Regions from separate parts of the Lactobacillus juensis genome, predicted to be linked through region 1. Evidence: predicted binding sites of a transcription regulator. Region 1 holds the regulator's gene; the other holds the start of a gene.
The links. The regulator HrcA, encoded in region 1, represses chaperone genes, less so after heat shock. The targets are predictions, from matches to a motif close to TTAGCACTCNNNNNNNNNGAGTGCTAA.
Positions count from the first base shown of each region.

Region 2: the regulator HrcA is predicted to act here: its motif matches at 8,818-8,844, upstream of clpP (ATP-dependent Clp endopeptidase proteolytic subunit ClpP).

Region 1 is NZ_BTTS01000001.1:200,475-213,083, reverse strand. It holds gene AAA926_RS01035 (adenine phosphoribosyltransferase) at 103-630, opposite strand; gene recJ (single-stranded-DNA-specific exonuclease RecJ) at 730-3,006, opposite strand; gene lepA (translation elongation factor 4) at 3,041-4,879, opposite strand; gene dnaJ (molecular chaperone DnaJ) at 5,245-6,387, opposite strand; gene dnaK (molecular chaperone DnaK) at 6,466-8,328, opposite strand; gene grpE (nucleotide exchange factor GrpE) at 8,347-8,934, opposite strand; gene hrcA (heat-inducible transcriptional repressor HrcA) at 8,947-9,996, opposite strand; gene ribF (riboflavin biosynthesis protein RibF) at 10,130-11,062, opposite strand; gene truB (tRNA pseudouridine(55) synthase TruB) at 11,081-11,974, opposite strand; gene AAA926_RS00990 (ribosome-binding factor A) at 12,020-12,382, opposite strand; gene infB (translation initiation factor IF-2) at 12,401-12,609, opposite strand, start outside.
Region 2 is NZ_BTTS01000001.1:688,429-701,037, forward strand. It holds gene gap (type I glyceraldehyde-3-phosphate dehydrogenase) at 1-411, opposite strand, end outside; gene AAA926_RS03270 (sugar-binding domain-containing protein) at 475-1,506, opposite strand; gene argF (ornithine carbamoyltransferase) at 1,930-2,922, opposite strand; gene AAA926_RS03280 (LBA0864 family S-layer associated protein) at 3,169-4,695, opposite strand; gene AAA926_RS03285 (APC family permease) at 4,861-6,297, shown strand; gene AAA926_RS03290 (Fur family transcriptional regulator) at 6,385-6,831, shown strand; gene AAA926_RS03295 (SH3-like domain-containing protein) at 6,993-8,705, opposite strand; gene clpP (ATP-dependent Clp endopeptidase proteolytic subunit ClpP) at 8,866-9,450, shown strand; gene AAA926_RS03305 (class II aldolase/adducin family protein) at 9,558-10,301, opposite strand; gene AAA926_RS03310 (hypothetical protein) at 10,302-10,562, opposite strand; partial or broken gene AAA926_RS03315 (PTS galactitol transporter subunit IIC) at 10,780-12,121, opposite strand; gene AAA926_RS03320 (PTS sugar transporter subunit IIB) at 12,140-12,457, opposite strand; gene AAA926_RS03325 (PTS sugar transporter subunit IIA) at 12,469-12,609, opposite strand, start outside.

The sequences.
Region 1 (12,609 bases):
TGCTCTTAACAGCAGATTACAAAAATCTAACTATTAAAGAGCACTTCATGCACATTTATTATTTTTTTAAAATTTGATGCTTAAAAATCTAATCAATAAAAATTAGGCACCATGATATTTAACTAAAGAATAGACATCAAGTCCTGGTAATTTCTCTTTTCCCTTTAGATCTGGTAGTTCAATATAAAAACAAGAACCTACTAATTTTCCACCTAGATTTTCAATTAATTGCTTGCACGCCCTTAAAGTTCCTGCTGTAGCAAGTAAATCATCACAAACTACAACACGCTGACCGGGTTTAATGGCATCCTTATGAATTTCCAAACTATTCGAACCATATTCTAGGTCATATGAAGCACGCTCGACCTCCCTTGGCAATTTATGTGGCTTTCTAGCTGGCACAAAACCAATACCTAATTCTGTTGCCACAGGACAACCTACTATAAACCCACGAGCTTCGGGGCCGACAATTATATCGGCATTTTTACTTTTAACGTATTCAGCTAACTTGTGCGTAGCTGCCTGAAACAATTTGCCATCTTGTAGCACAGGTGTAATATCGCGAAAGATTATTCCTTTGTTCGGAAAATCCTTTACACTTGCAATATGTTTCTCAAAATCGTTTGCCATAAGAAGAAAAACCTCCAAAACTTAACTTTCTTGCTAAAGCTTATTCGACCTTTATATTCTAACAAATTTTGGGCTTAAAAGCATTAAAAGCAAGAAAAATTAATGTTGCTTTAATTGCCCATTCACGTACATTAGTAATTTTTGACTTGGCATTTGTCGCAATTCATTTACAAAAAATATTTGAGACTTAGCAGCTTGATAATATTTTGAATTTGATAATTTATTTTTAACAGGATTAGTGACACCAAATATTTTGTTTTCTTCTAATTGAATAAAATGCAGTTCAAAGAATACTCGCAAAATAAAGAGAATGCTATCGTAACTTATTTTGATAAAATTACCTACTTTGCGATAGTCCTGCAGTGTAAGTCCGGGGTGAGAGTATATATATTTTAACAAAATTTCAAAATCTGATTTTTGCGGCAAATGTTGGACTGGCAGTTGATCCATCAGAAAGTGTAAATAAAGTTGTTCGTAACTATTGTTCAACGCAAAATCCAATTCTTTTTGATTGTGAGGTACATCAAGAAAAACTGCTACTTCCCCTTCATTGTCATAATCATTTACCAATGTAATTTTTGCAGGATCAATATCAAATAGACTAGAAGCAGAGTTTTTATTTCTTTTATCAAATAACAAATACCTGTCTGCAAAACCCATCACATATTTTTCATTGCGCAGATCAACCACTGGCACAGGAACTGCTAATTTTGGTGCAGCAAAAATGATCCCCTTTATAATGCCTTGTAATTTTATCTGATTACGAAAGCAATTTTCTTGTAGCTCTATGAATAGCTGATCTATATATGGCAAAAGAATTTTTGTAAGAAACTTCTTGTTAAATCCCACAACATCAACTTTATTATGGTCTTTACTAATGCTTAATTTGATATGATTTTTATCTTTACCCATGTAAAAACAGCTGTTAATTTTCGGATGAGTAATGCTAAAAATGGGTTTGACATTATCAGTTCCAAAAGGACCAACCTGTTTGATATCAGCTATAATTTGCAAATCAAGATGAGAAACAGGTAGTTCACAATCATAATAACGAATATTTTGATTAAAAGTACCCGTAAAACTATCTTCAAATGATTTGCGTAAAGAGGAAATTTTGCTTTCGGTCATAGACAAGCCACACGCAAAATCGTGACCACCAAATTTCAGAAAAAGTTTATCCTTTAAAGGCTCTAAGGCGTTAAAAAGATTAAAACCATCTACAGACCTCCCCGAACCTTTGATAATTCCCTCTTCATTCTTTGTCAGGACTATGGTTGGCTTATGAGTTTTCTCAACTAATTTATTTGCAACCAAGCCCAAAACCCCTTCATTGAACTTGGGATTATATAAAACTAAAGTTTTATCTCTTTGCCAACCATTATTTTTAATTTGATTAATACAAGATTGATAAACTTCAGCAGTTAAATTTTTACGTTCATCGTTTAATCCTTCAATCTTATCCGCTATTTTTTCAGCTTCCTCGTCAGTCTCACATAATAGTAAGTCAACGGCTAAACTTGCATTGGCAAGTCTGCCCACAGCATTTAATCTTGGTGCAATATTAAAGCCAACATCTGTTTCATCAATGTGCCCCATTTGTAAACCGGCATTTTTTATAAGAGCCCTTAAGCCCGGCCGCTCAGTCTCATTAAGCATTTTTAAACCGCGTTTAACGATAATATGACCTTCTCCGGAAACCTTGACCATATCTCCAATTGTGCCAATCATTGCCAGTTCCAATAATTCTGGCATTGAATCCTGCATTAAAGCTCGGCAAATAGTATAGGCCACTCCAGCACCACAATAATCATCAAACGGATATTTTTGGCCAGGGTAGTTGCAATGCACTAACGCATAGCTTTCAGGAACTTGCTCTTGAAATTTATGGTGATCTGTAATTATTGTATCTACACCTTTACTTTTGGCAAAAGCAACCTCGTCAACTCCAGTAATACCATTATCTACAGTAATAATCAGCTTAGTCCCATCTGCTACAATTTTCTTGTAAGACTCAAGATTTGGTCCATAGCCATCTTTAAAACGATCGGGAATGAAAAAATGAACATCGGCACCTAAAATGCCCAGTGTTTCCACCATAATAGTAGTGGCTGTAATGCCATCAGCATCGTAATCACCATAAATGGTAATTTTTTCGCCCGCATCAATTGCCTGGTTAATCCTGTCAACAGCTTTTTTCATATCGTGCATTAAATAGGGATCTGCTAAATCATCTTCAGTGGCATTAAACCAAAATTCAATTTTTGCTGCAGTATTTATTCCGCGCAAAGAAAGCAGCTTAGCCGTAATAGGGCTAAGCTGATACTTTTCAATCAATTCCGGAGCTAATTCTTCACCTTTACGCTCACGCCATTCAATCATATGTTTAATTCAGCCTTTTTATATTTATTTTCTATTTTGAATTTAAGCCATCATCATTCATTTTTAAAACAGCCATAAAAGCATCTTGAGGAATTTCAACATGACCTACTGCTTTCATCCGTTTTTTACCCCGCTTTTGCTTTTCAAGCAGTTTTGCCCTTCTATCAGGATCTCCCGTATGAATTTTCCAAGTAACATCCTTGCGGTAAGGCTTAACAGTGGCACGAGAAATAATTTTTGCTCCAATTGCCCCTTGAATATCAACTTCAAAGTTCTGCCGGGGAATTAATTTCTTGAGCATTGATGTCATTTGTCTTGCTCTATTTTGAGCTTCATCACGGTGAGCAATGAAACTGAGAGCATCAACCACTTGTTTATTCAACAGGATATCAATTTTAACTAAATCAGTTGCCCGATAACCCGTTATTTCATAATCAAGTGAGGCATAACCTTTAGTGGAAGATTTTAAATCATCAAAAAAATCATAAATAATTTCAGCTAGCGGCATATTGTAAATCACGTTAACCCGATATTTGTCTAAATAGTCCATAGTCACAAACTCACCACGTTTACGCTGGCATAGTTCCATCACCGGACCGACAAAATCATTCGGGACCATCACTTCTGCTTTAACAAAAGGTTCCTGCACTTCCTTATATTCACCTGCAGACGGTAAATCAGAAGGATTATCAATTACTTTGGTCGTACCGTCATTCATAATGGCATGATAATCAACAGAAGGAGCGGTCATAATTAAGTCTAGGTCAAATTCCTGTTCTAGTCTTTCTTGGACCACATCCATATGAAGCAAACCTAAAAAACCGCAACGAAATCCAAACCCAAGAGCGGTCGAAGTTTCGGGTTCAAACTCTAGAGCAGCATCATTTAGCTGCAGTTTTTGCAAAGCTTCTTTAAGATCATCGTATTTAGAATTATCAACGGGATACATACCTGAATAAACCATCGGTGGTATCTGACGATAACCGGAAAGTGCTTCAGCAGTTGGGTGCTCAGCCGAAGTAATAGTATCACCAACACGAGTTTCACGAACAGACTTAATGTTAGCAGTTAAATAACCAACATCCCCAGCAATTAGAATATCTTTTTTAACCGGGTGTGGACTGGAAACCCCAACTTCAGTAACTTCATATTCCTTACCAGTATTCATGATTTTTATTTTATCGCCGGGTTTAACCGTACCTTCTTCAATCCGCACAGATAAAACAACACCGCGGTAGTCATCATATTTTGAATCAAAAATCAACGCTTTTAACGGTGCTTGGAGATCCCCATTAGGAGCTGGTATATCTTTAACTATCCGTTCAAGCAACTCCTTAATTCCCTGCCCGGTTTTGCCGGAAACTTCGACAGCGTCGGAAGCATCTAACCCCAGCATTTCTGTGATTTCCTCTTTAGCCTGCTCAGGATTAGCTGAAGGCAGATCAATTTTATTTATAACAGGCAAAATTTCCAAGTCATCATCAATTGCTAAATAGGTATTGGCCAAAGTTTGTGCTTGTACACCCTGTGAAGCATCTACAACTAACAGTGCACCTTCACAAGCCGCTAAGGAACGGGAAACCTCATAAGAAAAATCTACGTGTCCTGGTGTATCAATTAGATGAAAAATGTAGTCTTCGCCATCTTGAGCATGATATTTAATTTCTACTGAGTTCATCTTGATGGTGATGCCGCGTTGGCGTTCCAGCGGCATATCGTCTAACATCTGATTTTTTAATTGGCGTTCAGATACCGTATCAGTCAACTCTAAAATTCGATCGGCAATCGTCGACTTACCATGATCAATATGAGCTACAATAGAAAAATTGCGAATACGCTTCTGATAATCTTGTAATTTTTTTATGTCCATATATAATTTGCACCCTTTACTCTATCTTTATTATTATAACAAATTCGTAAGCACCTATAAAATTAATTAGGGTAAAGAAATTACTTATCAAACTTAAAGGACTAATCCCTCCAATTTTGAAGAATTAGTCCTTTAGTTAAACTTTCAAATAATACTAATAATATCTTGCGATGCCATTTTTATTTGGCTTGCCATTTTCTTTAAAAAGTCTCATATAATCTTTGAATTTTTTTGCCCAGCAAGGAGCACTGGATTTTATTGACAAACCAGTATCATTTTGACACCAGTATTTATAACCTTTTGGGCAACTCAACATCATAATTCTCCACTTTGAGAACCATCATTAAAGTAATAATAGCATATTTTTATTGCAACTTTTCCTTTAATCTCTCAAAGAATCCCTTTTCTTGTGGTGTTATTGAACCACCACCGGCTTTAACGAAATCAACCAGGGCCTGTTTCTGTTTTTCATTAATTGATTTTGGAATCTGTACTTGAACAGTGGTAATTTGATCGCCATTACCGTTGCCACGCAAATACGGAACACCTTCACCGTGTATGGTAAATTTCTTGTTAGGTTGTGTACCAGCAGGAATTTTCAACTTCTTTTCTCCATGCACAGTTTTAACATTAATTTCATCGCCTAAAGTTGCCTGCGCAAACGATATTGGAACAGTAGTATAAATAGTAGTTCCTTTACGCTCGAAATCTTTTGATGGTTTGATGCGATAACTGATATAAAGGTCACCATAAGGGCCACCATTTTTACCTGCTTCTCCCTGGCCTTCATAACGTAATTGTTGACCATTATCAATTCCGGCGGGAATATTAACTTCAATGGTATTTTTATTATCAATTACGCCTTTACCATGACATGTCTGGCAAGGATGCTCGATGATTACTCCCTTACCATGACATTTGTCGCAAACTGTCTGACGACGAATAACTCCCAACAAAGATTTTTGGGTGATAGTCATATAACCAGTACCATTACATTTATCACAGGTTAGCGGGTGCGTTCCTTTTTCAGCACCATTACCTTTACATGTAGGACAGGTTTCACTACGTGTGTATGAAACTTGAGTCTTTTTACCAGTAATAGCATCCATAAAATCAATGGACAAAGTATAGTCTAAGTCTTCACCACGAGTTGGCGCAGTTGGGTTGGCGCGACGCTGACTACCACCAGTATCTCCACCAAAGAAGTCATTGAAAATATCACCAAAATCACCAAAGCCGCCAAAATCACTATATCCTTGACCTGCACCGCCAAAGCCACCCTGACCATTAACTCCGGCGGATCCAAACTGGTCATATTGTGCTTTCTTTTGCTTGTCATGCAAAACTTCGTAAGCTTCATTAACCTTCTTATACTTTTCCTCAGCACCGGGTTCATGGTTTAAATCAGGGTGGTATTTTTTGGCAAGTTTACGATAAGCAGAGGTAATTTCCTTATCACTGGCATTGCGATCAACACCAAGAACGCTATAGTAATCTTCTTGTGCCATCTATAAGCTCCTTAACTTTACAAAAGAAAAGAACTACTATTTGGCAGTTCTTTTCTAATTTATTCAATTATAAACCCTTTACTTATCTGGGTCTACCTTATGAAACTCGCCTTCACCTGCGGAACCACTGCCTGAATTACCATCTTGGGAACCAGGATTTTGTGGTCCTGCCTGAGGTCCAGCTTGTCCTTGTGCACCTTGAGCCCCGCCATTAGCTTGGTACAATTTGACTGCTAAGTCTTGGGCAACTTTAGACAATTCATCCTTCTTGGTCTTCATCTCATCCAAGTTGTTGTCCTTTTGAGCTTTCTTCAGAGCATCGAGTGCATCTTGAACTTTCTTAGTATCATCATCTGATACCTTGCCTTTGACATCCTTCAAAGTCTTTTCTGTTGAGAAGATTAATTGATCGACTTCATTACGAAGGTCAACTTCTTCTTTCTTCTTCTTATCCTCTTCAGCATGTTCTTCAGCTTCTTTTTGCATCTTCTTAATTTCTTCATCGGATAAACCGGATGAACTCTTAATGGTAATCTTTTGTTCTTTACCAGTTCCCATATCCTTAGCAGAAACATTAACGATGCCGTTTTTGTCAATATCAAAAGTGACTTGAATTTGTGGCACACCACGAGGAGCTGCAGGAATATCAGTTAATTCGAAGCGACCTAATGTCTTATCATCGGCAGCCATTGGGCGTTCACCCTGCAAGACGTGGACATCAACAGCAGGTTGATTGTCGGCAGCAGTAGAAAAGATTTGACTCTTCGAAGTTGGAATTGTCGTATTCTTTTCAATTAACTTGGTGAATACGCCACCCATGGTTTCAATACCTAGCGAAAGTGGAGTAACATCGAGTAAAACAACGTCCTTAACGTCACCAGAAATGACACCACCTTGAATTGCGGCACCTAACGCAACAGCTTCGTCTGGATTAATTGAGTGATCAGGCTCTTTTCCTGCCCACTTCTTAACTGCATCTTGAACAGCAGGAATACGAGTTGAACCACCGTTTAAAATAACCTTGTCAATATCATTAACTGTTAATTCAGCATCTTTCAAAGCATTATCAAATGGAATTTTAGTCTTTTCAACTAAATCAGCAGTCAATTCGTCAAATTTTGCTCTAGTTAAATCAGCTTCCAAATGTAATGGACCAGATTCACCAGCCGAGATAAATGGTAATGAAATGTGAGTTGAAGACACACCAGAAAGATCTTTCTTAGCCTTTTCAGCAGCATCCTTTAACCTTTGCAAAGCCATTTTATCTTTAGAAAGGTCAACACCATTTTCATCTTTAAAGTTCTTAATCAACCAATCAATAATCTTGTTATCGAAGTCATCACCACCAAGGTGAGTATCACCATTAGTTGAAAGTACTTGGAAGACTCCGTCACCTAATTGCAAAACGGAAACATCAAAAGTACCACCACCAAGGTCGTAAACTAAAACTTTTTCGTCTTCAGCATCTTTGTCAAGACCATACGCAAGTGAAGATGCAGTAGGTTCGTTAATTATTCTCTTAACGTCTAAGCCCGCAATTTTACCGGCATCCTTAGTAGCTTGACGTTGAGCATCATTAAAGTATGCCGGAACGGTAATAACTGCTTCGGTAACCTTCTCACCAAGATAATCTTCAGAGAATTTCTTGATATATTGCAAAATCATAGCAGAAATTTCTTGCGGTGTGTATGCTTTATCACCAATCTTGACCTTATAATCAGCTTCACCCATGTGACGCTTAATTGAAGAAATAGTATTTGGGTTAGTAATAGCTTGTCTCTTAGCAACTTCACCGACTTGAATTTCTCCATCCTTGAAAGCTACTACTGAAGGAGTTGTCCGATTTCCTTCAGGGTTAGTAATAATTTTTGGTTCCTTACCCTCAAGAACAGCAACCGCTGAGTTGGTAGTTCCGAGGTCAATTCCGATAACTTTTGACATTGATATGCTTCCTTTCAATTATTGTGCTACAACAACCATTGCTGGTCTTAAAGTACGATCTTTGTATAAGTATCCTTTTTGCAAAACACGCACAACATGATCTTTTTGATCCTCATTTTCAGCTTCAACTGTCTGAACAGCTTGGTGCAAATTGGGATCAAACTTCACACCTTCAGCAGTGATTTCACTAATTCCGTGATCTTTCATGGCTTTAACCAGAGAATCAAGTGTCATTTGCACTCCCTTTTTAAGCTGCTTTGAAGCTTCATCATCAACCTTTGTTGCCAAAGCTCTTTCTAAATTATCCATCGCTGGTAAAACATCTTTGGCTAAGGATTGTGATTCATATTTAATAAGCTGCGCTCTTTCATTATTATAACGATTTTGCATATTTTGCATTTCTGCTTGACTGCGCAAGTACTTATCTTCCAAATCGTCTTTTTCTTTTTGCAACTGAGTCAAATTATGCTGTAATTTACTTTCTAAAGATTCAGGTTTCTTTTTTTCGTTAGCCTTAGCTTGAGAATCCTTTTTAGTTTCTTTTGATGCAGCCGCTTCCTTTTGCTCTTTTTTTGAGTTTTTACTATTATTTTCTTCTTTACTCACGGCTAACCTCCTTTATTTGAATCTACCATAATAATCAAGCAGCTTTTTAGATAGCTCGTTTCTAAAATATTCAAGTAATCCTATAACTTGAGAATACGGCATATTATCAGGGCCAAGTAGAGCAATTATACCTTTCCCATGGGTACCAACACTGTACTCTGCCGTAAGCAGACTATAATCCTTTAACAGATCATTGGACAATTCAGATCCTAAGCTAACCCGAACAGGATAACGGTCACTTTTAGAATTTTGCTCGCGATCCAAAAGACTGGATATCAAATCATTATGCTCAATCATTTCATATAATGAACGCAAATTAGAAACATCGCTTAAAGAAATATTATTGAGTAAATTAATCTGACCATCGACATACATTTGCTCGCTGGCAGCATCACTAATCACATCTTCAACTAAATCTATTAATTCAGAAACATGAGCAGCTTTTAGTTTTTTTCCTAAGGTCTTCTTGAGAAAACCTGGTGTAACTTGATCTAAGGTTTTTCCAACCAGTTCATCGTTAATCATACGTACGGCACGCTCAATGTCATCACCATGAATATTGTTTGGTAAGCTATAAACCTGGTCATGAACATCACCATCACTAGTACCTAGAATAGCCATAATTTGTCTGCTAAATAAAGGCACAATCCGAAAACCTGTAATAGTTAAATCACTATTTTCAGGTCCTTCCGCAAATGCAGTGTAATTTGTTAAGTCAGACAAAATTTTAACCGCTTCTTGTACGATGTCATTTACTTGATGAAACGGCTGATCAAGCTGATTAATGATTTTCTTGTAAACAGAAGATGAAATTTGTAAAGGCTCAACTAAATTGTCAAGATAGTAACGGTACCCTTCAGTTGAAGGTACACGACCACTTGACAAATGAGTTTTTTCAATCAAACCTTTATCTTCTAAAATCGCCATTTCATTACGAATAGTTGCGCTTGAAACTTTGATAGGCAACTGATTCATGACTGTCTTAGAGCCAACAGGATCATGTGTCTGCGTAAAATCATTGATAATAGTTTTTAAAATTAATTCTTGACGTTCGGTCAACATAAATATCGCCCTCACTTTTAGCACTCAATCCTATTAGGTGCTAACAATTAATATGATACTAGCTTTTAGCAGAATGTCAAGTTGAGTGCTAACTTTTTTACAAAAAACATTCATCTCTTTAAAATCAATTATACTAATCAATATTTGCAAAATAAGTCTTAATTTCTGACTCGTCAGCGCTCATTTGTTTTTTTAGATCCTTCAAGTTATCAAATTTAATTTCACCACGGGTATACTTATACCATTTAATTATTATTTCTTCATCATAGGCTTCTTGATCGAATCCAAATAAATTTGATTCAATATAAAGTTTTTTACCTTCATTAATCGTGACGTTATAGCCCACACTTGTCATAGAGTCATACCACTTACCTTTAATCTTGGTCTTAGTAGCGTATACTCCAATTTTAGGAACAACTTTGTCCTTAGGCCAAACGAGATTCGCAGTGGGAAAACCAAGCTTATGACCATTACGTAAACCGTGACCCACATAGCCCGACATAACATACGGAAATCCTAATAACTTCGCAGCCAATTCCATATCCCCACTGGTGATGGCCCTTTTAATTTCGGTAGAGCCTATTTTTTGGCCATCATACGACTGCTTTGGAACATCAATAATATTGAATCTTCCTTTGGCAAATTTAGGGAAGTTTTTCATATTGGCAATCTGCTTGGGACCATAAGTATAGTCAAAACCAGCTACAACTGTATCGGCATTTAATTTGACAATAATCTTATCAACAAATTCCTGTGCAGTCAGTTTGCTAAATGCATCATTGAAATGCATCACGAGCAAAAAATCAACTTTTAGTTTCTGCATTTTATAGGCTTTTTCAGCTAGTGTATCAATATAACTAACTTCTTTATTTTGATAAATTTCTTTAGGATGCCGATCAAATGTCATTACTACTAATGGTAAATGCTTTTGAATTGCTTTTTCTTTTGCGATTTTGATTAATTCTTGATGACCACGATGAACGCCGTCAAAAAACCCTAAAACAAGAATTATTTTTTGAGGAATAATATTTTCCTTAAACGGGTAAGTTAAATGGATAATTTCCACAATAAGACCTTCATTCACTTATTCATTTTGTAAAAGCATTAAATAAGGGCGATACATGGTACCATCTTTCTGATAAATTGCCTTAACGCTATTATTGTACCGTAATGCCACCTTTTTTGCATTCGTTTTCAAAGAAATCGTTGCACCATTTTTAACTTTGACCCACAGATCTGTATCAATATCCTCATGGACATAACTAGTAAAGAAAGAATCGATCGGTTGAAGCAATGCAGTTACCAAATTAGGATTTTTGGTAATTTCAGTCAATTTAACAGCTTGATCTATATCAAAGCCAGAACTAGAGGTGCGGCGCAAATTTTTCATTACTGCTGGCACACCAAGCTTTGTTCCCAAATCATTTATTAAAGAACGAACATAGGTCCCTTTGCTGCATTCAATTTCAAAATCAAAAACCTCTTGACAATTTTCTTTATCAAAAACAGGTTCATTTGTAAGATTATAAGAAAAAATTTCAACCTGCCTTTTAGGCCTTTCAACTTTAATACCTGCTCTTGCATATTCATACAAGTGCTTGCCATTTACTCGGACGGCCGAATAAACAGGTGGTACCTGCTCTATCTTGCCCACAAACTCTTGCATAGCTTTTTGAATTTGATTTGCTTTAACTTCGGTAGAAATTTTTTTAAAATCTGTTTTTTTGCCACTAATATCGTAACTATCGGTGGCAAAGCCTAAAATTCCTTGACCTATGTATTTTTTGTTTTCCTCATGCATCAGTTCAATCAATTTTGTGGCCTGACCGATTGCAATTGGTAGCACTCCCGTAACATCAGGATCCAGGGTACCAGCATGACCCATTTTTTTAATATGCAACACTTTGCGTAAATGATAGACTACGTCGGCACTTGTCATACCCTTATCCTTATCTATCACTAAAATACCATTTAACATTTTTTAATACCTTAACCATGAAAAAAGCGCTTCACAGCGCTTTTCTTAATTATTGCGATTTGCATCCTGCTTTTTTACTTCAGCGATTAACTGATCAATTTTACTTCCATATTTAACTGAATTATCTCGTTTAAAAATTAATTCGGGAACTTTATAAACAGTTAGGACTTGCCCTAACAAATGCCTCATCATTCCCTTAGCCTTATTTAAACCGGCAGCCGCTTCTTCTTCTTTTTTAGAATCTTCAGAAAAAATACTGTAGTATACAGTAGCATAAGAGAGATCATTTGTACATTCAACCGCTGTAATTGTAACATCATTAACTCGTGGGTCACGAATATTTTTGCGTAAAATTTTCGTCAATTCACGGAGGATTTCTCCTTCAACACGACCTATTCTGTGTTTCATACTTTCCTCCCAGTTAACTTATTCAGGCTTAACTTCCTGTTTTTCGACGGCTTCCATTTCGTCACCAATCTTAATATCATTATAGCCCTCAATAGTTAAACCACAATCGAATCCTTGCTTAACAATCTTGGCATCATCTTTGAACCGTTTGAGTGACGCAACTTTTCCAGTATAAATAACAACTCCATCACGAATCAAATTGATTTCAGAATCTTTTGAAACATATC
Region 2 (12,609 bases), 490 kb from region 1:
GTAAACAATAGTCTTTAAGTCATTACCAGCAGGAGCTGAAATCAAGACTCTCTTGGCACCTGCGTCAAGGTGAGCTTGTGACTTAGCCTTGCTTGTGTAGAAACCAGTACATTCAAGAACAAAGTCAACACCATCATTCTTAACCCAAGGAATGTTTTGAGCTTGAGGTTCTGCGTATACACGGTATTTCTTACCATCTACAACGATTGAATCTTCAGTAGCTGAAACTTCGTGGTCAAAAGTACCATGAGTTGAGTCATATTTTAACAGGTGTGCTAAAAGTGCTGGGGTAGTCAAGTCGTTAATAGCAACAACTTCAATATCCTTTGACTTCTCGCCCAAGTCCATAATGCGACGGAATGCCAAACGACCAATACGGCCAAAGCCGTTAATACCAATTTTAACTGTCATATTCTAAAGTCCTCCTTAAGAACTATGTAAGAACTGTAAACATCAATTTATTTTAAATGAGAATTACTTCTCCTTTAAAATCTTCTCTGAGGCTCCCTCATCAGTAATTAACCAGGTTTGATGAGGAGCATTGGGCATATAAGCCTTGATTGCTTTAGCCTTGCGACCGCCACAAGCAAATGCAAATATGTGAGGTATTTTATTTAGATTCTCAAACTGCAAGCCAACCTGATGCACGCGGTCAACAATCTTCCCTTCGCCATCGAAGAAACACCCAAAACACTCGGTGACTACTTTTTTTTCACGCAACTCGGACAAACGAACTGAATCGTATCCTCTGCGCCTTGCCATGTCGTGAGCTAGTCCAATTCCGTGAATTACAACATCAGTTTGTGAAATATCTTCAAGGACATCAGTAAATGTAGATTCACGAATTAAAGATTTGTATGCAGCTGATGAAATCTGTTCTGGTAAATATAACGTTTTATATTTACCACCTGTTTCAGCAGCCATTTCTTGAACGATAGTATTACTTTGAATAGCAACATTTTCGCCCAAAGCTCCACGACCCGGTACAAATACCAGTTGTCGATTTTTACTTAAACTTTTAGACAAATTCCTAGTCGATTTTGCAAGAGCTTCACCGCCAAGAACAGTAATAATTGAATGTCCTAACGGCAAAAGAAGATCCAGAGCTGCATTAAGCTCTTCGCCCATTCTCTCATAAACCAAGTCCTGTAAATCGCTGTCACCCGGTACAATAATTGTCCGTTCGATACCAAGTTTACGCGCCAAATCAATTTCTGTTTTGCGAGCGTTAAACAAACGATCTATCAGAGGAGCAGCCTCCTGCAATATCTTTTTGCCCTTTTCTGTCATAAACATGCCAAAACTTTTAATTTCAATCAAACCATGATCACGAAGATATTCAGTTTCTGTTCGCACATTTCTTTCAGAAAGTCTTAGCGACTGAGCCACACTTCTGCGTCCTACTGGTGCATTAAGTGATATTTGCTCAAGAACAAGATATCTTTGTCGAAAAACTTTTAAGATGTCAGGAACGAGAGCTTCAAGCACGGGAAATTCCGAGTACATCAATATCTCTCCTTCTTCTGGGACCAAATTGACCCATCTATTGTCATTAGATGTCCCAGATTGTCTAAAAATATATGAGAAACGTGACTTGACGCTAATCAAGTTACTCATTTCTCAATCGACAACTATAGTATAGCAACACACAAAAAATAATTCAAGTGAAATCAAACCAATTAGAAAGTCTTAATATTTTTGACCAACTCTTATTCTTAAAATATTATACTGTCTTTTCTTTTCGCTAAAGAAAAAACAATTCAATTTTTAGTTTTTTTCTGTTATACTTGTTGTTGTGTCAATTTGGGTCCTTAGTGTAATGGATCGCACGTAAGATTCCGGTTCTTAAAATCTGAGTTCGACTCTCAGGGGACCCATAATTTGAAAAAGAGTACTTGTTGCAATTTTCCAGCAGGTACTCTTTTAGATTTAAGCTAATAAATTTTGTAAAGCCTTGTGGCCGTCATTATTAAGTTGGTCTTTAAGCAAATACGTAAATACTGCTCTCATTGCTGTTTTTTTGTTTGCAGCTTGCTGCCAGATAATAGATTTTTTGCCATCAAGAACAGCAGCCGTTACCTCTTCGCCCCGGTTTGCTGGTAAGCAATGCATAAACTTAACGGACGGATTTTTTGTTTTAGCTAATAACTTATCATTAACCTGATATTTAGGGTAAAAAATCTTCATGTATTCTTCCTTATTAAGCTCTTGCTCATACAGACCATACCAAACATCTGTATATACAAAATCAGCACCTTCCAAAACTTTTTCATCTTCTGATAGTGTAATTGTGCCACCATTTTCTTGAGCAATTTTTTCTGCTTTTTGCAATAATTTTGAAGATAATTGCTTTTCTTTAGGACCATATTGGACAAACTGCATCCCCATTTGAGCACACAAAAATAATGCTGAAACAGTAATTTGGGTTGCATCTCCCACAAAAACCAGCTTCACATCAGATAGTTTTTTCCCTTGAGGCAAAAATTCCTTGATTGTAATTAAATCTCCTAGGGCTTGTGTTGGATGATCATTATCACTCATAAAATTAACTACGGGTGCAGGCGAATTTTGAGCAATTTCAACAATATCCTCATGACTGGCAGTCCTAACCCCGATGATATCAACCAAGTCACCTAGGGCATGACTGGTATCAGCTAAGCCTTCATGACCATTTTCTCCTAGTTGTATTTGACCCGGAGCCAAATACAAGGCATGTCCACCTAGTTCAGTCATGGCTGTTTCAGCTGAACAACGAGTTCTGGTAGAAACCTGATCAAAAATCATTCCCAAACTTTTTCCTTTTAATAACGATGGATAATCTCCATGATTAATAGTTGCTTCAATTTTAATACCGAGTTCAGCTAAATATTGCATCTCGTCTTTTGAAAAGCTACAAGTATCAATAAAGTCTCTTTTAACCAAAAAATTCTCCTTAAAATAACTTCTATTTAGGTTGTTGCGTACCATAATACAGGAAACCGGCTTTTTTTGAAATCAATGGGGGTCGAATATAGAAAGTCTTAATTACTTTTAAAACATTTTAAAGTAAAAGTTGAAGTATAAATTTTAGCACTAAATTCATAATTGATAGTATTTTTCATTTATATCAAGTTCAAAAATGATAGACAAAAAAAGCAGCTTGATAATCAAGCTGCTCAGTAAATAATTTTAATTCGTGTTACCGGCTGTTAATTCTCCCCTTTGAGCAAACTCAACATAAAGCTTATTGCCATATGAGGATAGCCCTTCAATTTCACGTCTAACATTCAAATGATGGGTCTTCTTAAATGTACCATCTTTATCAACTTTGAAGATGTAATCATTAAAGCCAACATAGAATTGACTGTGCTTTTGATCATAAGTGAATCCTTGAACTGGCGAATGATTGCTTACAAAGTTGCCTTTCGTAGCGCCAACTTCAACTGGAGTCCAGGTATCACCACTGCGGGTAACTTTCCAATATTCATAATAACCGTGGCCACCATTATGGAACAGGCAATACATTGTATTGTCACCGGCAAATGTAGCATTATGAATATATCTTGGATTACCGTAATTAGAAATTCTAAAGGTCCAAATTTGATTTATCTTCATATCTGACTTACGTATTTGCAAGATTTCTTCAGAAGCATCTGAATTGCTTGAAGTATTATTATTTGCAATTACGTAAACATATTTAGAAGATGAACCAATAGCCTGACCATGTCCTAGTTTGATATAAGGACTAACTTTAATATGCGATGCATATTTCTTAAAAGTTGACCAGTTTAGGGTTAATAAGTTTTGAGCCTTAAACTTGTTAATGTGTTTTAAGTCATAAGAAACTAAATGACCGTTTTGTGCTTTGCTTGAGTTAAAGACTGCAACAGTGAAGTTCGAGCCATGAACAGTAATTCCTTCAGGAATTACACCTACCTGACCCATTTTGTCGCCAGCCTTGTGGTAGTCAAGACTTACAAACCGAGGCTGGAACAACTTAGTTTTTAACGTTAACCCATTAGCTCTAAAAGTATTGGATCTGGTTTCTGGGGTATAGTGATGAGCCGCATTCCAATTTCTGGATGAAGACTTGGAACTACCTTTCCACGTCGTAACTTCCTTTGGACCCTTTTTAGGAGTTTTATTGGCTGCTGCGATACCTTCGTTCTTATCAGAGCGAACTGTTACAGCAACACTAGCCTTAGCTTTGCCATAACTGTAATTGACAGTTGTTTTTCCTGGTGTGCCCGAATTAATCTTAGATTTGGATACATTAACTTTACTTGCGTCAACAGCTGTTCCGGCACTATCAGTCACATAATTAATCGCATCTTTAGTATTAAAAGAATATCGATTATTTTGTACTAAACTAACTTTGTTAGCTACTGAAATCTTATTTCTGGCAAAAAAGTTTTGGTTAACCCAGCCAACTGTACGACCATCAACAATTATTTTCCAAAACTTGCCCTTTTTAGTATTTATTGACTTTTTAGACTGAATCTGAGCGTGTTTGAAATACTTTGTCGAAGTAAATTTTCCAGATGGTCCTTTCTTTGAAGCATGATGATAAACTGCATAATTGCCATTACCAGCTATCTTAGTGACAGCCTTATGATAACTTTTAGCAGAAATGTATGAATTATTACTCCCAACAAATAAACCAACTGCGGCTATCGTTCCAGCAACCAGCAGCGTGTTTTTAAATCTTTTTTTCATTAAAGCTTACAACCCCTTCTTTTTAATATAATAACAGTTTTGCACTTTTTCAGGCATAAATCAATAATTACCGCCGTTATAAAAATAAATTACTTTTTATTAGATTTTTAAAACCATTTAAGCTAAAATAATAAAATTGTTATCTTAAAATAAGGGAGTAGTTTCATGGGTGAAACACCAAACAATTCTAAAAAGATGATGTGGACAACGCTTGCTACTATGGCTTTTTCTATAGTATGGAGCTTCGGCAACGTTGTTAACGGATTTATATATTTTGATGGTACAAAGGTAATATTCAGCTGGATTGTTATTTTCCTGCTTTTCTTTATTCCTTATGCCTTAATGGTTGGTGAACTAGGATCTGTTTTTAAAGATTCTGAAGGCGGCGTAGCTTCTTGGATTAACGCCACCATTGGACCTAAATGGGCTTATTATGCTGGCTGGACCTTTTGGGCCGTTCACGTAGTTTACATTTCCAGTAAAGGTACAGGTGGCTTGAGAGGCATGGCCTGGGGTATCTTTGGAAATACAAACTGGTATGACAGTCTGCCAACAGCTTGGACACAATTAGCTACACTAGTAGTCTTTTTATTCTTTTGCTGGGTAGCCAGTCGGGGAATTCCAGTAATCAAAACTTTGTCAACAATCGCTGGTACTTCAATGTTCATCATGTCAATTTTATTTATTATCATGATGTTTGCGGCTCCAATGATTAATCCGCACGCTACTTTCAATACTGTAAACTGGAATTGGCAAAACTTTGTGCCAGATTTTAACATTAAGTATTTTACTTCTCTTTCTATTTTGGTATTTGCTGTTGGTGGAGCGGAGAAGATTTCACCATATGTTAATAAACTGAAAAATCCATCAAGAAATTTTCCTAAAGCTATGTTAGGTTTAGCCGGAATGGTGATGATTTCAGCTATTTTGGGCACAATAGCTTTAGCATTAATGTTTGATCCAAAGACCGTTAATGGCAATTTGAATGAATACATTTCAAACGGTCCTTACATTGCCTTTCAAAAATTAGGTGAATATTACGGAGTTGGTGGATTATTCCTCTACATTTATGCCTGGTGCAATGTGATAGGTCAATTTTCCGCATTGGTTATAAGTATTGATGCTCCTCTTAGAATGCTGTTAGGAGGCAAAGAAGCTAAAGACTTCATTCCTAAAAAGCTCTTAAAAGTTAATAAGCATGGTGCCTACATTAATGGTATTTGGATGATTGTTATACTTTCGGGTGGAATTATAGCACTTCAAGCCGTTATGCCTGATGCACAAGCAGTAATGGCGCAATTAGTCAAACTCAATTCGATTGTAATGCCAATGCGTTATCTATGGGTTTTTATTGCATATTTGGCTTTACGAAAACAACATGAAAAGTTCCACAAGGGTTTTGACAACTACCAAATGACCAAGCATCAATGGCTGGCATATATAGCTGGCCTTTGGGGATTGGCAGTTACTATTGCATGCTGTTTAATGGGTATGTACTCATCTGATCCATTTACATTATGTCTAAATATCGCTACCCCTGTAGTATTACTGTTACTTGGTTTGATTATGCCAACTATCAGAAGACATCAAGAAGAAAAATAATAATTAAATAAAATCGCCTTGCTTAAGACGGTTTTTTCTTTACCAAAAATGCTAAACTATAACTAAATAATAAAGGAGATGAGAACTTTGCCTAATTTTCATGATGATGCTGAAAACTTATTGCGTAACCATCACTTAAAAGCAACTAAGCCCCGTTTAAAAATATTAGAATACTTAATGGCACATCATAATCATCCTACTGCAGCTACAATTTTTTCAGCAATTAGTGGTGATGAGCCTACTTATCGTGCTACGGTTTACAATACTCTAAACAAATTAGTTGATACCGGAATTGTAATTGAAATAAAAAATGGTGATGATTCTCTACACTACGATTACTTTGTCAAACCCCACTTCCATATTATCTGTAAAAAGTGTGGCAAAATTGCTGACGTCTATTATCCTGAATTCGATACAATTGAAAACCGCATGAGAACAGAAGCAGAAAAGCAAACTGATTTTATTACATCTTCTAGTCATGTTGAAATATACGGTATCTGTCCAGACTGCCAAAAGAAAGAAAAAAAGAGCTGAGGCTCTTTTTTATTTATGCCTGGAATTAGTCGGGTCACCTTCTCTATTGAGGTATCTTAGGGTTAAATACGCTTGCTTTTTGGAGCCTGAATTACATATTAATTTATTAGTAAATAAGCAAAAAAATAAGAGCTTTTCAGCTCTTATTCAAATTATTTTGTCTAATTAATATTCATACTTACGAGTAATTCAGCTCTTTGAGCTAGATTTACATATAGCTTATTATCGCTAACTGTGATACCCTCGATTTCTCGACCAGTATCAAATGAGTAAGTATCCTTTATTTTACCATTACGGCCGATTTTAAAAATCAAATCATTAAAGGCTAAATAAAAGTTTTTATGCTTGGGATCATAAGTAAAACCCTGGACAGGTGAATTGTTATTAACGAAGTTGCCATCAGTTTTTCCTACTAATTTTGGATACCAGTTATCACCGGTACGAGTAAATTCCCAGTATTCATAACAATTATTTTCAGTATCATGATAAACGGTGTACATATCATAATCAGAAATCATCACGCCATTATGGAAATAGCGGTTAGTCGTGCCGTCATCAATCCACGTTTTGATTGTCCAAATTTTATTAATCTGCAAGTCGCTTTTACGTATTTGAATTAATTCTTCAGAATCATTTGTGTCTTTTAAAGTATTGTCGTTGTTTAAAACATAAATGTATTTGTCACTTGAGCCCATAGCTTGGCCGTGGCCGATTGGAATATATGGACTAACTTTGATATGTTTAACGTAATTGTTAAACTTCTTTTGGGTCATATCAAGTAGGTGCTGTGCATTATATGGACTAGTTAATTTGTTCAAATCGTAACCTACAATATGCCCAGACATCACATCGGTATGACTCAAAAGACTAGTATAGGCCCAACCATCAGAAACGGTTACTCCTTCTGGGATATGGCCGACACGATTAATATTATCATCTGTTGGATCTGCAACACTTAATAAAACTGGTTGATAAAACTTAGTTTTCAGTGTCAAATTACCGCTGGTTAAAGTATGTTTACTATCTTCAGGACTATACTCTGTGGGACTAACATAGTTTAAGGATGAACCATAATGAGTTTTCCAAGCTTGATAATCATTTGTGCCTGGTTGAGCTGGGAAGGAATTAAAAGTATCAGCATTAACAATCCCTTCTTTAGTGCTCTTTCTAACCGTTACTTTAACGGTGGCAGTTGCGTCTCCATATGTATATTTTACTTTATATGTTTTAGGAGTACCACAATTTATACTATCTTTAGAAACAATTACCTGACTATTGTCAATTACGGTTCCCATACTATTTGTAACATATGAAATTGCATCTTTTGTTGAAAAGTCATAAAACTCATTGCGAACCAAAGTAACAGTCTTAGGAACGGCGATTCTGTTTCTGTCAAAGTAATTTTCATTTACATAACCTACTTCACGACCATTGACATAAATACGCCAATAGCGATATTTCTTGGTTTCGATCAGTTGATCCGACTGAATATGACTATATTGAAAATTAATACCGTCGGCTACTTTGGTATTAACTTTGCCGTCTTTAACTTCTTTCCAAACCTTATAGTTTTTATTACCGGCAACTTTTGTCATCATAGCAAAACCAGTAACAACCTGTTTTGGCTTTGGCTTAGGTTTAGTATTATCCTGATCATCTGTGCCGTTTTGATCAGTTTGACCAGACTTATTGGCATCAGTATTATCAGAATTTGCATCAGTTGAGCTATTCGATGATTTATTACTATCATCTTGAACTGGCGGCTGAGTGCTACTGGAATCTGCCGCAACTGATGTAGTTGAAAAACCGGTATAGATCAATAGTCCGGCAACTAGAGTCAGTAAATAGGTTATTGTTTTCTTATAAAGCTTCAAAATATATCCTCCAATATTTAAGTTTACATCTAAATTATATAATAAAAACCTTATTAAAAAGAATACAATTTTAATACACTTTCATTGACAGCAAGTAATGTAAGTGATTTAATTAGCACTGTACTTGATAGAGTGCTAATTATATTTAGGAGGTAGAAAAATGCTTGTACCTACAGTTATTGAACAAACTGCACGTGGCGAACGCGCATATGACATATATTCACGTTTATTGAAAGACAGAATCATCATGCTAAGTGGTGAAATCAACGATGATATGGCAAATTCAATTATTGCACAATTACTATTTCTTGATGCTCAAGACAACACCAAGGATATTTCACTTTACATTAACTCACCAGGTGGTGTAATTACTTCTGGTTTGGCAATCATGGATACCATGAACTTTATTAAATCAGATGTTTCAACCATCGCTATTGGTATGGCAGCCTCTATGGCTTCCATTTTACTTACTAGCGGTGCAAAAGGTAAACGTTTCGCATTACCTAATTCAACGGTTCTAATTCACCAACCTTTAGGTGGTGCTCAAGGTCAGCAAACTGATATTCAAATTGCAGCCAATGAGATTCTAAAGAGCCGTGAAAAGATTAACCGGATTTTACATGAAACTACTGGTCAACCTTTAGAAAAGATTCAAAAGGATACTGAGCGCGATAACTACATGACCGCTCAGCAGGCTAAAGACTATGGTTTAATTGATGAAATCATGGTTAACCAAAAGAAATAAAACTTATCATCAACCAAAAAATTGATGCTCTTTAAGAGTAAAAAAGGAAGTCACTTCAATCTGACTTCCTTTTTGCTTGAATAGATATTTACTTTTATCCTAGAATTTCAACTTACCATACCATCAGTACTTTGGCCACGTGATTGATATTGATCTATAATTCCTAATTTCTTAAAGATCGCCTGTTTATATGCAATCTCTGCATTCCACTCAACTGTTTCTAAAACTTGTGCTGCAGCATGCAAATCTGTTTCAGTAATTAAAACCCCGTGGCTGTTTAATAGAAAAATATTTTCTTTTGCATTATCACCAAGCTTTACCAGTTCATCATGCACTAAATCTGCAAGTTCTTTACTGCAGGCTACTCGGTATGGTAAACATTTAATTTTACCAAGAGGAACATTAAAAGAGGTAATCTCTGTTAAATTAGGCATATCCTGACCCAGTGTTGCCCAAAACATGCTTTTCGGAGCATGAGAATGGTAAACTACTCTAATATCCTTATTTGCTTTATAAGCTCCTATATGCATGTTGATTTCACGGGTTAATCGGCCTTCACCAGCCATTTTTTTGCCTGTTTCCAAATCAATGACTAAAATTTGAGAAGCATTTAGTTTTGAAAACCACGCTTCTGACATAAAAGTAGGAGTCATTAGTAAGTAATCGTGGTTAGCATAATAAGTCTGGTTATCATAAGAGAAAGTTTCATCTGGAGTAATTTTTACGGAAATATTTCCACCAGCGATATTTGTCATCTTCCGATTAAACATTTCACGTGCTACTTCAGCAATATCTTTACGTTCATTTTCAAAAGGAAGTCTTTCCTTAGTTATATTGTAATTCTCTATCATCTAATTATCTCTTTTCTTTACTTCATATTCTTTGCGTTTTTTATAGGCAGCCTGATACTTAATTTCTTTTTGGCGATTATAATTTTCAAAAATTACTGGATCACCATATTTAGCTATAAAAAGACTAAACAAGGTTACGCTGATACAACCCATAATATTTTGGGTCAAAATTGCTTGAATCGTTAAAATGATGTTAATGAATAAAGCAAACGACCACCATATTTTGGTTAGTTTTTTCGTTTTTGGAGTTTTATCTTTCATTTGATTACTCCGTTTTACTTGTTAAAGTTCGTAAAATCTACGTCATTAATATCGTTGATTGTGAAGTTGCCTTTTGTTGCAGGACTCGAAATCTTTTTATGCACATTAGCAAAATCAATGCCGTCTATACTAGAAATACTCCATGATTTATCTTCTTCATTAACCTCAAGATCATCTTGAGTACTTTCTTCATTGTTAACCTGACCATTATTTAGGGCATAACGCTTGCTTGGCAAGGCAATTTTATTTTGATCTTTATAAAGCCAAACAAAAATTAATAACCATACTAAAGCTGCAGCTATTGCCCACCACTTGCCATTAAAGGCTTGGGCAAAAAACAATCTAAAATCTGGTCCTTCAAAAGTTGACCAAGACAGCTGCTGACCAGGATTAACATGAACTGCTCCCGTCGATTTAGCCAAATTGGTAATAACTGGAGCAAAATAAGTTGCTCCGTAAAGGAAAATTGGGGTTGTAATGATACCTAATGTCAGCATTCTCCACAGGTTGGCTCCTGTTAAAAGCAAGGCTGCGACCACAAATGACAGATTTATTATTCCGGCAAACGGTAAAACTGTGTTACCAGGTAAAACCATCGCCATAATTAACATAACTGGTACTAAAATGATTACTGTAACCCATAATTCATTTCTTCCTGCAAGAATTGGCCAATCTAATCCAATGAATACTTGGCGACCTTTGAAGTGCTTCTTCATCATTTCGTTCATAGCATTAGCAATCGGATTTAAGGCTTCCATGAATAATTTTGAAATCATTGGAAACATTGTCATGGCTGCTGCGGCTTCAATGGCAAGTTTCAAAGAACCTGAAACAGAATAGCCTGCTCCAAAACCTAGTAATAAACCAATAATCGCACCCATCACTGAGTTATCGGCGAAAATACCTATCTTCTTTTGAATTGCGTTAGCATCGGCTGGCTTATTCATTATTGGAATAAAGTCTAAAAGTTTATTTAGTGGCATTAATACCACTGCAAACAATGTAACAAAATGAGGAACAGTAACTCCTGGAATTCCCGTCAAATCCTGAATGTGGCGTTGCCACATGTCTCCTGCTTTTAGTTCTAAAACTATTTGAATGCCGGCAACAATAAAGCCATAAAATGCATTATGCGTGAAGTATAAAACAACTACATAAGTGAAAATTTTGTTCCAAACATTCCACATATCTACATTCAAAGTTTTTGTCCAATTAAATGTCAGCATGACAAAATTAATTAGTAGCAAGAACGGAAAGAACAAAAAAGCTGCTTTGTATGACCATGTGATTGCAGCTACACCTGGCCACCCTTGGTCAATAGCATTCAAGCTTAAGTGCAACATCTTAGACATTGCCTTAGCAGCTGGTGATATTGAATCAGTCATGTAGTTAACAACTAAAGTCATTCCGCTAAAAGCAACACCTAGTGTAAGTGAAGCTTTAACCGCTTTGCTCAATTTTAATCTTGCTATGATAGAGATGATGAACATAATCAATGGTACAAAGACCGCTGCTCCTAAGTTAAGAACATAATTGACTACGTTTTTTAATATCTCCATTTAACTCATCTCCTTTCATTATGCCTTACTTTTTAATGACATCATGGCATTGACCAATTCTAGATAAGTTTTGTCACCTTTCGACCCTGTCAAAATATCAACTCCGTTCACTTCCGGAATCCCCTCTTTTTTGCAAATGTCATGAATCTCCGGTGTGGGTTTTGCTAACCAAACATAAATATCATAATTTGGCAAAACACTGGCTAGTTGTTTAAAATCTGTTGCTTCAACCTCTACTCCTTTTACTGAGTGGTCCTCCAAAAAAGACTTTACAGTACCTACAACTGTTTCACTGGTAGCAATACCACTACCGCATGCAACAACAATTTTTAACATAATAAACTCCTTTAAAATCTATTTACTAAAAATTCATAAACTTCTTCTGGCTTAGACAGCTTTTTAAATGATTTAACGAAACTTTCGTCATTCATCAGCTGCATAAATCTTTGTAATAACTTGACTTGTAAATCTTGTTTTTCTTTAACAAT